DNA from 2 places in the Enterobacter cancerogenus genome. Region 2 is predicted to be linked to the other one. Evidence: predicted binding sites of a transcription regulator. Region 2 holds the regulator's gene; the other holds the start of a gene.
The links. Region 2 encodes LexA, which represses DNA repair genes until DNA is damaged. Its sites were predicted from a motif close to TNCTGTATGTACATACAGNA; they were not measured.

Region 1 (4,916 bases), 1.2 Mb from region 2:
AGCATGCTGCCAGGCTCCACGGCGCGGGTCATCAGCGTGCCGTCGGACGGGGCAACCAGGGTGGTGTCGCGCAGATCCAGTTCCGCCTGTGCCAGCTGCGCCTGCGCCTGCTCGAGGCTGGCTTTTGCCTGGGCGATATCCTGCGGGCGGTTACCGGTGCGGTACTGGCTCAATTTATCCTGCGCCGATTTCAGCGTCGCCTGAGCCTGATCGCGGGACGAACGCGCGTTTTCCAGGTCGTTGGCAGAAATCGTGCGGCTTTTCCACAGCCCCTGCTGGCGGTTATAGAAGTTCTTCGCGTAGTCATACGCCGCCTGCGCCTGTCTGACGGCGGCGGTGGCCTGGGCGATCTCTTCATCACGATAGCCAGCCTGCATCAAATCATACTGCGCCTGCGCGACGGAGACGCCCGCCTTTGCCTGCATCAGGGCGTTCTCGAAGGGCGCTTTATCCAGCATCCCCAGCGTCTGGCCGGTTTTGATGGCGTCACCTTCATCCACGTTGAGTGAGGCAAGTCGCCCCCCGACGCGGAAGCTCATATTCACGGTGCGAATATCTACGTTGCCGTAGAGCGTCAGGCCGCGATCCTGCTGGCTTTGATACCACAGCCAGCCGCCGATGCCCGCAGCAAGCAGAACAACGACCACCAGAATGATGGCGACAGGTTTTTTCATGACTTCAGGCTCCTTTGCGTTAAACCCTGCAGGATCAGGTCAACATGACAGGTAATGACCTGGCTTATCTGTGCGGCTTTATCCTCATCGAATTGTGTCCAGCCGGTACGTAGCAAAATGGTTTCTCGCCCCAGACGAAACGCGAGCACTTCGCCCAGCAGGGCGTGGGTATGCAAAATGGTGTTGGTGTCGTGCGCATCCTGACCGGTATAGGCGGCGATCAGGCGGGTTAAATGGCCGTGCATCGGGTCAATCACCTGGCTGTGCACCAGCTGGTAGGCGGCAGTGGGGGAGAGCTGCTCGCGGGAGATAAATTTGCTCAGGCTTAGAGTGTCGTCGTGCGTCAGCAGGCGGATCATATTGTGGCAGGCGTTGAGGATCAGCTGGCGGATAGCGGCCCGGTCGGGTGAGGGCTGGCTGAGCAGCGCACTTGCCTCCTCAACGTGTGGGCGGAAATTCTCGCCGATGAAATCGGCGATCCACTGCGCACAGGCGAGATAAAGATCCTCTTTTGAGCCAAAATAGTAGGTAATGGCCGCGATGTTTTGTCCGGCCTGCGCGGCGATATCCCGCGTGGTGGCGTGGAGTCCATACTCGCCAAACTGCGCCAGCGCGGCGGCTATGAGCTGGCTTCTGGCCTGTTCACCTTTGGTGGTGGTCGGAATCGTATTCATGGCGGTTTTAAAAATTAATCAATCGATTGATTAAGATTATGCCCGGTTACGGGGTTTGTCCAGCTAACTTCCCCAAAGAAAAGGGCTGTCGAGGCGCGGCTAAGGGATATTTTATGCGCCACGTCACAAAAGCTGCTACACTGCGCAACTTCACGACATTGTGGTTTTTGTCCTCCCTATTCGTAATATCTCCCTGAAAACTACACCAGTGACGGTCGGGGCGGTTCGGAGTTTTTATGTCTTTTGATTCCCTTGGCCTGAACCCGGAAATTCTGCGCGCAATCGCAGAGCAGGGCTACGTCGAGCCAACCCCTATTCAGCAGAAGGCGATTCCTGCCGTGCTGCAGGGCCGTGACCTGATGGCCAGCGCCCAGACCGGTACCGGAAAAACCGCGGGCTTTACCCTGCCGCTGTTAGAGCTGCTGGTAAAAAACCAGCCGCACGCTAAAGGCCGTCGCCCGGTCCGTGCGCTGATCCTGACCCCAACCCGCGAGCTGGCCGCGCAAATTGGCGAGAACGTGCGTGATTACAGCCGCTATCTCAACATTCGCTCGCTGGTGGTTTTCGGCGGGGTGAGCATCAACCCGCAGATGATGAAACTGCGCGGCGGCGTGGACGTGCTGGTGGCAACGCCGGGCCGTCTGCTGGATCTCGAACACCAGAACGCGGTGAAGCTCGATCAGATTGAAATTCTGGTGCTGGATGAAGCTGACCGCATGCTGGATATGGGCTTTATCCACGACATTCGCCGCGTGCTGGCTAAACTGCCTGCACGTCGTCAGAACCTGCTCTTCTCCGCGACCTTCTCAGACGAGATCAAGGCGCTGGCTGAAAAGCTGCTGCATAACCCGCTGGAAGTGGAAGTGGCGCGCCGCAACACCGCCTCCGAGCAGGTGACGCAGCATGTTCACTTCGTGGATAAGAAACGCAAGCGCGAGCTGCTCTCCCAGATGATCGGGCAGGGCAACTGGCAGCAGGTGCTGGTCTTTACCCGCACCAAACACGGCGCCAACCACCTGGCGGAACAGCTGAATAAAGACGGCATCCGCAGCGCGGCAATCCACGGCAACAAGAGCCAGGGCGCGCGTACCCGTGCGCTGGCGGACTTTAAGTCTGGCGACATTCGCGTGCTGGTGGCAACGGACATCGCCGCCCGCGGTCTTGACATTGAAGAGCTGCCGCACGTGGTGAACTACGAGCTGCCAAACGTGCCGGAAGATTATGTTCACCGTATCGGCCGTACCGGTCGCGCGGCGGCGACCGGCGAAGCCCTCTCTCTGGTTTGCGTCGATGAACACAAACTGCTGCGCGATATTGAGCGTCTGCTGAAGAAAGAGATCCCGCGCATCACCACCGAAGGCTACGATGTCGATCCGTCTATTCAGGCGGAGCCGATTCAGAATGGCCGTCAGCAGCGTGGCGGCGGCGGTGGTCGTGGACAGCAGCAGCCGCGCCGTTCGGAAGGCGGCGCGCCGAAAGCATCCGGTAAACCGCCGCGCCGAAACGGCGAAGCGAAATCCGGCGGCGAGAACCCGTGGCGCAGCGGTGAAGCCCGGCCAGCAGGGGAAGGGCAGCGTCGACGCCGCCCGCGTAAACCTGCCAGCGTGTAGTTTTCTGGGATGATTGTCTGTTGGTTATAATTGAAGGTTACGTTCACCTTAATATCCACAGAATATAATACGTTCATTACCCGTGAACGTGACAAGGGGGCCACCGCGGCCCCCTTGTCAATCCCCGCGGCCCGCCATGAAATCGGTGCTTCGCACTGCGCTCACCTCCCGACCGTCTCCCTGCGGTCGGCTCGACTCGACGTCCTGTCTCGTTTCGCCTCTGGCCGCCATCCATGGCGTCCAGCCCTTGTCATCCGGTCTCCGGTTCGCCGATTTCTGCGGGACTCAACGGCGGTGCCACATTCAGGCGGCATAAAAGGTTGAGGGAGCGAGAGTCCGGCTGAAAATCGCCGAAGCGTTTCCTGAAGGCCGGGGCGACGCGCAGGGATGCGCGGCGAGGGCATAGCCTGCAGGGATGCAGGCTGGTGCCCGACCCGAAAGCCGGAAGGAATAAGCTGAGGGCACCGCGAAGCGGCGATTTTCTCTGCCGGGAGCCGGGATTGCTAAGGGGGCGGCGGTAGCCCCCTTAGCACGTTCACCGCAGAGAAATGACCAGGTAGCAGGATAGTTAAAGTGAACGGAACGATGCCACTGAAATAACAAAGAGCCTTTGTGTAGATTCGCTGCGAGGCTCTTGTCCTTACATCTGGACTTTTTCTTTTTGCGGCATCCGCCGGAAAGTGCCACAATAGTGGCTGTTTATACAGTATTTCAGGTTTACGATGGCTTTAACCGCGGCGCTCAAAGCGCAAATTGGCGCCTGGTATAAGGCGCTACAACAGCAGATCCCCGACTTTATTCCCCGAGCGCCTCAGCGGCAGATGATTGCTGATGTGGCAAAAACGCTCGCCGGGGACGACGGGCGGCATCTGGCGATTGAAGCCCCGACGGGCGTCGGGAAGACCCTGTCGTATCTTATCCCCGGCATTGCGATTGCGCGGGAAGAGCAAAAAACGCTGGTGGTGAGTACCGCCAACGTGGCGTTGCAGGATCAAATCTTCAGCAAAGACCTGCCGCTGCTGCGCAAAATTATCCCCGATCTCCGTTTTACTGCCGCCTTTGGCCGTGGTCGCTACGTCTGCCCGCGTAACCTGGCGGCGCTCGCCAGCAGCGAGCCTGCGCAACAGGATCTGCTGGCGTTTCTTGATGATGAACTGACGCCGAACAACAAGGCCGAGCAGGAGCGGTGCGCCAAACTGAAAACCGATCTCGACGGCTATAAGTGGGACGGACTGCGCGACCACACCAGCGAGGCCATCAGCGACGATCTCTGGCGCAGGCTGAGCACCGATAAAGCGAGCTGCCTGAACCGCAACTGCCACTATTACCGCGAATGCCCGTTCTTTGTCGCCCGCCGCGAGATTCAGGAAGCGGAAGTGGTGGTCGCAAACCATGCGCTGGTGATGGCGGCGCTTGAGAGCGAAGCTGTGCTGCCGGAGCCGAAAAACCTGCTGCTGGTGCTGGATGAAGGACACCATCTGCCGGACGTCGCGCGCGATGCTCTGGAGATGAGCGCCGAAATTACCGCCCCGTGGTTCCGCCTGCAGCTCGATCTGTTCTGCAAGCTGGTGGCAACCTGCATGGAGCAGTTCCGCCCGAAAACCACGCCACCGCTGGCGGTGCCTGAACGCCTCAACGAGCATTGCGACGAGGTGTACGGGCTAATCTCGTCGCTGAATAACATCCTCAACCTGTATTTGCCGCAGACCCAGGAGGCGGAACACCGCTTTGCCATGGGCGAATTGCCGGACGAGGTGATGGAGATTTGCCAGCAGCTGGCGAAGCACCTTGAGAAGCTGCGCGGGCTGGCGGAGATGTTCTTAAACGACCTGAGCGAGAAAACCGGCACCCACGACGTGGTGCGCCTGCACCGTATTTTGTTGCAGATGAACCGCGCGCTCGGCATGTTCGAGGCGCAAAGCAAGCTCTGGCGGCTGGCCTCTCTGGCGCAGGCGTCC
Region 2 (4,916 bases):
GGTTCTAGCGGGTCGGGAAGGTCATGCGCCAGACACTGGGCGCGAAGCGTCAGTAGGTCAGCCTTCGAGTTATAAGGCAAAACGTACATAATAGGGCGCGACGTATCGAGCCCTAATTCCAGCGCGGGTTCTGCTGGGATAGACTTACTTTTTACCAGGACGCTTAATGGTAAATTAAGTAACTTGTAGTAAATTCGTGGCCAGCCGGACATAAACGATGTAAAGCCTCTGGTTAATAATGCAATTGCGGCGCAAGGATAACAGAAAGCGCGCAAGATTTCTGTTGTTACCCGTCATACTTCAGGCTGCAGCAAAACGCGCTGCGGCTATATACACTGCATCCTTCAGGCTCGCCTGAGGCAGCATGAATGATTTTGTGTATAGTTACTGACGCTATTTCCACTATAAGGTTCTTTTAATGGCCAATAATACCACTGGGTTAACCCGAATCATCAAAGCTGCAGGCTATTCATGGAAAGGTTTCCGCGCCGCATGGATCAATGAAGCTGCTTTCCGCCAGGAAGCGGTTGCCGCGATTGTCGCGGTTATCATCGCGTGTTTCCTTGATGTTGATGCCATAACCCGCGTACTCCTCATTGGTTCCGTACTTCTGGTGATGATAGTGGAAATTATCAATAGCGCTATTGAGGCAGTGGTAGACCGAATTGGTTCAGAATTTCATGAGCTTTCGGGTCGCGCTAAAGATATGGGATCGGCTGCCGTGCTGCTGGCGATTATCATCGCAGCCATCACCTGGGTCACGCTGCTTTGGTCACATTTCCGATGAGCCTCGAGGAATAATTAAGTCCCTGGTTTTTTGTGCAGTTTTTGGTTCCAAAATCGCCTTTGACTGTATATACTCACAGCATAACTGTATATACACCCAGGGGGCGGAATGAAAGCGTTAACGACCAGGCAGCAAGAGGTGTTTGATCTCATTCGGGATCATATCGGCCAGACGGGTATGCCACCCACGCGTGCAGAAATCGCGCAGCGTCTGGGTTTCCGCTCTCCAAACGCGGCTGAGGAACACCTCAAAGCGCTGGCGCGTAAAGGCGTCATTGAGATTGTTTCTGGCGCATCACGCGGTATTCGTCTGCTTGTTGAAGAAGAGACGGGTATTCCGCTGATTGGCCGTGTTGCGGCGGGTGAACCGCTGCTGGCACAGCAGCATATCGAAAGCCACTATCAGGTGGACCCCGGTATGTTTAAGCCGAGCGCTGATTTCCTGCTGCGCGTTAGCGGGATGTCGATGAAAGACATCGGTATTCTCGATGGCGATCTGCTGGCGGTTCACAAAACGCAGGACGTACGCAACGGTCAGGTTGTGGTTGCGCGTATCGATGATGAAGTGACCGTTAAGCGCCTGAAGAAACAAGGCAATACCGTGCAGCTGCTGCCGGAAAACAACGAATTCACGCCTATTGTGGTAGACCTGCGCGAACACAGCTTCTCCATTGAAGGGCTGGCCGTTGGCGTTATCCGCAACGGCGAATGGCTGTAATCTCTTCCTGACGGGCTGCGGTTTCTCCGTGGCCCGTCTCGTTTTATCGTCCCCGGTATTCTCCCATGTCACTGCTGACTGCTTCTGATAAGGCACTCTGGCGTCTCGCGCTGCCGATGATTTTTTCCAATATTACCGTTCCTCTGCTCGGCCTGGTGGACACGGCGGTTATTGGTCATCTGGATTCCCCCGTCTATCTGGGCGGCGTGGCGATTGGCGCCACGGCAACCAGCTTCCTCTTTATGCTGCTGCTCTTTTTACGTATGAGCACCACAGGTCTAACGGCCCAGGCCTACGGCGCGAAAGATCCGCTGCGGCTGGCGCGTGCGCTGGTTCAACCTTTACTCCTGGCGCTCGGTGCAGGCGCGCTGATCGTTTTGCTGCGCACGCCGCTGATAGACCTGGCGCTGCATATTGTGGGCGGCAGCGAAGCAGTGCTGGAGCAGGCGCGGCGTTTCCTTGAAATCCGCTGGCTGAGTGCGCCCGCTTCGCTGGCAAACCTGGTTCTGCTTGGCTGGCTGCTGGGCGTGCAGTACGCCCGCGCGCCGGTGATCCTGCTGGTGGTCGGTAACCTGCTCAACATTGTGCTCGATCTCTGGCTGGTCATGGGCCTGCACATGAACGTGCGGGGGGCGGCGCTGGCAACCGCAATCGCCGAGTACGGGACATTTTTGATCGGCTTGTGGATGGTCGGGCGCGTTCTGGCGATGCGCGGGATCTCGGTTGCGCTGCTCAAAACCGCCTGGCGGGGCAATATGCGTAAGCTACTGGCGCTCAATCGGGACATCATGCTGCGCTCGCTGCTGTTACAGCTCTGCTTCGGCGCGCTGACGGTCTTCGGGGCGCGCCTTGGGCCAGAAATCGTTGCCGTCAATGCGGTGTTAATGACGCTCCTGACCTTTACCGCCTACGCGCTGGATGGTTTTGCCTATGCGGTTGAAGCCCATTCCGGGCAGGCATACGGTGCGCGTGAAAGCGGCCAGCTTCGCGAAGTATGGCGGGCGGCGTGTCGTCAGTCGGGAATGGTCGCGCTGGCGTTTGCGCTGATCTACGCCTGTTTCGGTGGGCATATCATTGCGCTGCTCACCTCACTCCCGGCGCTGCGTGAACTGGCCAGCCATTACCTCATCTGGCAGGTGATCCTGCCGGTGGTGGGGGTCTGGTGTTATCTGCTGGACGGTATGTTTATTGGTGCGACGCGAGGCGCGGAAATGCGCAACAGCATGGCAGTTGCGGCGGCCGGTTTTGGTCTGACGCTCTTTACGCTGCCGTACCTGGGTAACCATGGTTTGTGGCTGGCGCTTGCGGTATTCCTCTCCCTGCGGGGCCTCTCGCTGGCCTTTATATGGCGTCGTCACTGGCGAAACAACACCTGGTTTCCTGCCCGTCCTGATATATCGTGACGGTTAAAGATTCTGAATATAAATCGGGCTGCCGAATCCCTGACTATAATAATTATCACGTCCAGCAGAAATGCATGTACCGGGCGATACAAATTTACGCTTAACACGAGGACACGATTATGAATAAAGACGAAATCGGCGGCAACTGGAAGCAATTCAAAGGTAAAGCGAAAGAACAGTGGGGTAAACTCACCGATGACGACATGACCGTTATCGAAGGTAAACGTGACCAGCTGGTAGGTAAAATCCAGGAGCGTTACGGTTACGAGAAAGATCAGGCGGAAACCGAAGTCAAAGACTGGGAAACCCGTAACGACTATCGCTGGTAATTGATTACCACCCGTGCGAACACGGAAGTACCCCTGAGGGCGGCCATGAGCCGCCTTTTCTTTTGCCGCTAGCGGGGTTTTTTCTTCACCAGGATGGAGTGGTCATGCTGACATGCGTCCTGATGGCTGCAGGATTCCACTTCCACGCAGGCGGAGCATAACCCGTGTGCTTCAATGACGTTATGGCGCAGCGCGAAGCCCATTTTGGCCGCCAGCGTATGCATGATGTCTTCAACCCCTTCCGCACCTTCTTCTTTCACCGCGCCACAGCGATCGCAGATAAACATTGCGGACGTATGGGTGGGCTGATCGAACAGGTGACACAGCACGTAGCTGTTGGTCGATTCCACCTTATGCACAAAGCCCTGCTCAAGCAGGAAATCCAGCGCGCGATAGACGGTGGGCGGTTTTGCCTGCGGTTCGCTTTCACGCAGCAGGTCAAGCAGATCGTACGCGCTGATGGCACCTTGTTGCAGGCTCATCAGACGCAGTACCTCAAGGCGCTGCGGAGTCAGGCGCACATTGCGTTGCGCGCACAGCTTTTCAGCCTGCACTAACAGCTCTGTTGTGGACTTATCCATGAAGCACCTCGGGTGTAATAGGGCGGAAAACCCTCACTTTATCATGTTCTGTTAAAAACACCGAGTTTCCCCAGGCTGTGCTATACCTGTCGCATTGCAACAGCGGACATTAACCATGAAAAGACCTGACTGCATTCGACACTGGCGCGACGTTGAAGGCCCGGACGACGCAACCTATCCCGACAGCAACGAACTGTTTTCCATCGGCGCACCGCTGGCCCGCAGGCTTGGGCTGAGCCGCATGGGTATTCATCATGAGCGTTTACCGCCGGGCCGACGCACCTCTTATCCGCATGCGGAAAGCGATGAAGAGGAGTTTGTTTACGTGCTGGAAGGCTACCCGGAAGCCTGGATCAACGGTTATCTGTGGAAGCTGGAACCGGGCGACAGCGTGGGTTTTCCTGCCGGAACCGGCGTTTGCCATACCTTTATCAACAATACCGAGGAGGAGGTACGGTTACTGGTGGTGGGAGAGGCCAATAAAAAGCACAACCGCATCTACTATCCGCTCAACCCGGTGTATGCCGCTACGCGTGAAGACCGCTGGGTTGACCATCCTCCGCAGTTTTTTGGCCCGCACGATGGAAAAGTTGGGCGAAAATAATTTCCTCTTCTATAAATATTGAGGGCCGTCACACATAACAACAGGCCCTCACGGAATTTTATTTAGGGAAAGAAATAGCGGGTCTTTTCGTTCTTATTCACAGCAATAGTTCGTTCCTGTTTGGGTGATAACAGACGGGAGTTATTTCATAACAGACTATAAGACGAGCATACTGTGAAAAAACATTTTAAATTTTCGGTGGTTAGCATCGCTGTCTCCCTGTTTATGGCAAATCAGGCGGGAGCAGCCAATACCTGGGCGGAGGCGAGAAGCGACGCAATGGGTGGAACGGGCGTCGCGGCGGGGAGCTATGGCAGCGGGGCGTTAATCAACCCGGCGTTATTAGCAAAGGCAAAACCCGAGGACGATGTTACGGTAATAATACCGTCCGTTGGCGCGCAAATTACGGATAAAGACAACCTTCAGGACGAAATTGATAACATCAACGATAAGATCAATCGCTATCAGGATGTTATTGATAATCTCACCCCCATC

Region 1: a site for LexA is predicted at 3,648-3,667, ahead of dinG (ATP-dependent DNA helicase DinG). Genes of this name have one in related genera too.

Annotation. Positions count from the first base shown of each region.
Region 1 covers NZ_CP077290.1:1,168,152-1,173,067, reverse strand. Annotated here, with positions in the region: gene hlyD (secretion protein HlyD) at 1-674, opposite strand, end outside; gene cecR (transcriptional regulator CecR) at 671-1,348, opposite strand; gene rhlE (ATP-dependent RNA helicase RhlE) at 1,585-2,958, shown strand; gene dinG (ATP-dependent DNA helicase DinG) at 3,681-4,916, shown strand, end outside.
Region 2 covers NZ_CP077290.1:2,376,000-2,380,915, reverse strand. Annotated here, with positions in the region: gene plsB (glycerol-3-phosphate 1-O-acyltransferase PlsB) at 1-212, opposite strand, end outside; gene I6L58_RS11230 (diacylglycerol kinase) at 419-787, shown strand; gene lexA (transcriptional repressor LexA) at 896-1,504, shown strand; gene dinF (MATE family efflux transporter DinF) at 1,570-2,907, shown strand; partial or broken gene I6L58_RS22920 (hypothetical protein) at 2,904-2,978, shown strand; gene I6L58_RS11215 (CsbD family protein) at 3,027-3,236, shown strand; gene zur (zinc uptake transcriptional repressor Zur) at 3,305-3,817, opposite strand; gene I6L58_RS11205 (cupin domain-containing protein) at 3,933-4,421, shown strand; gene traF (conjugal transfer protein TraF) at 4,647-4,916, shown strand, end outside.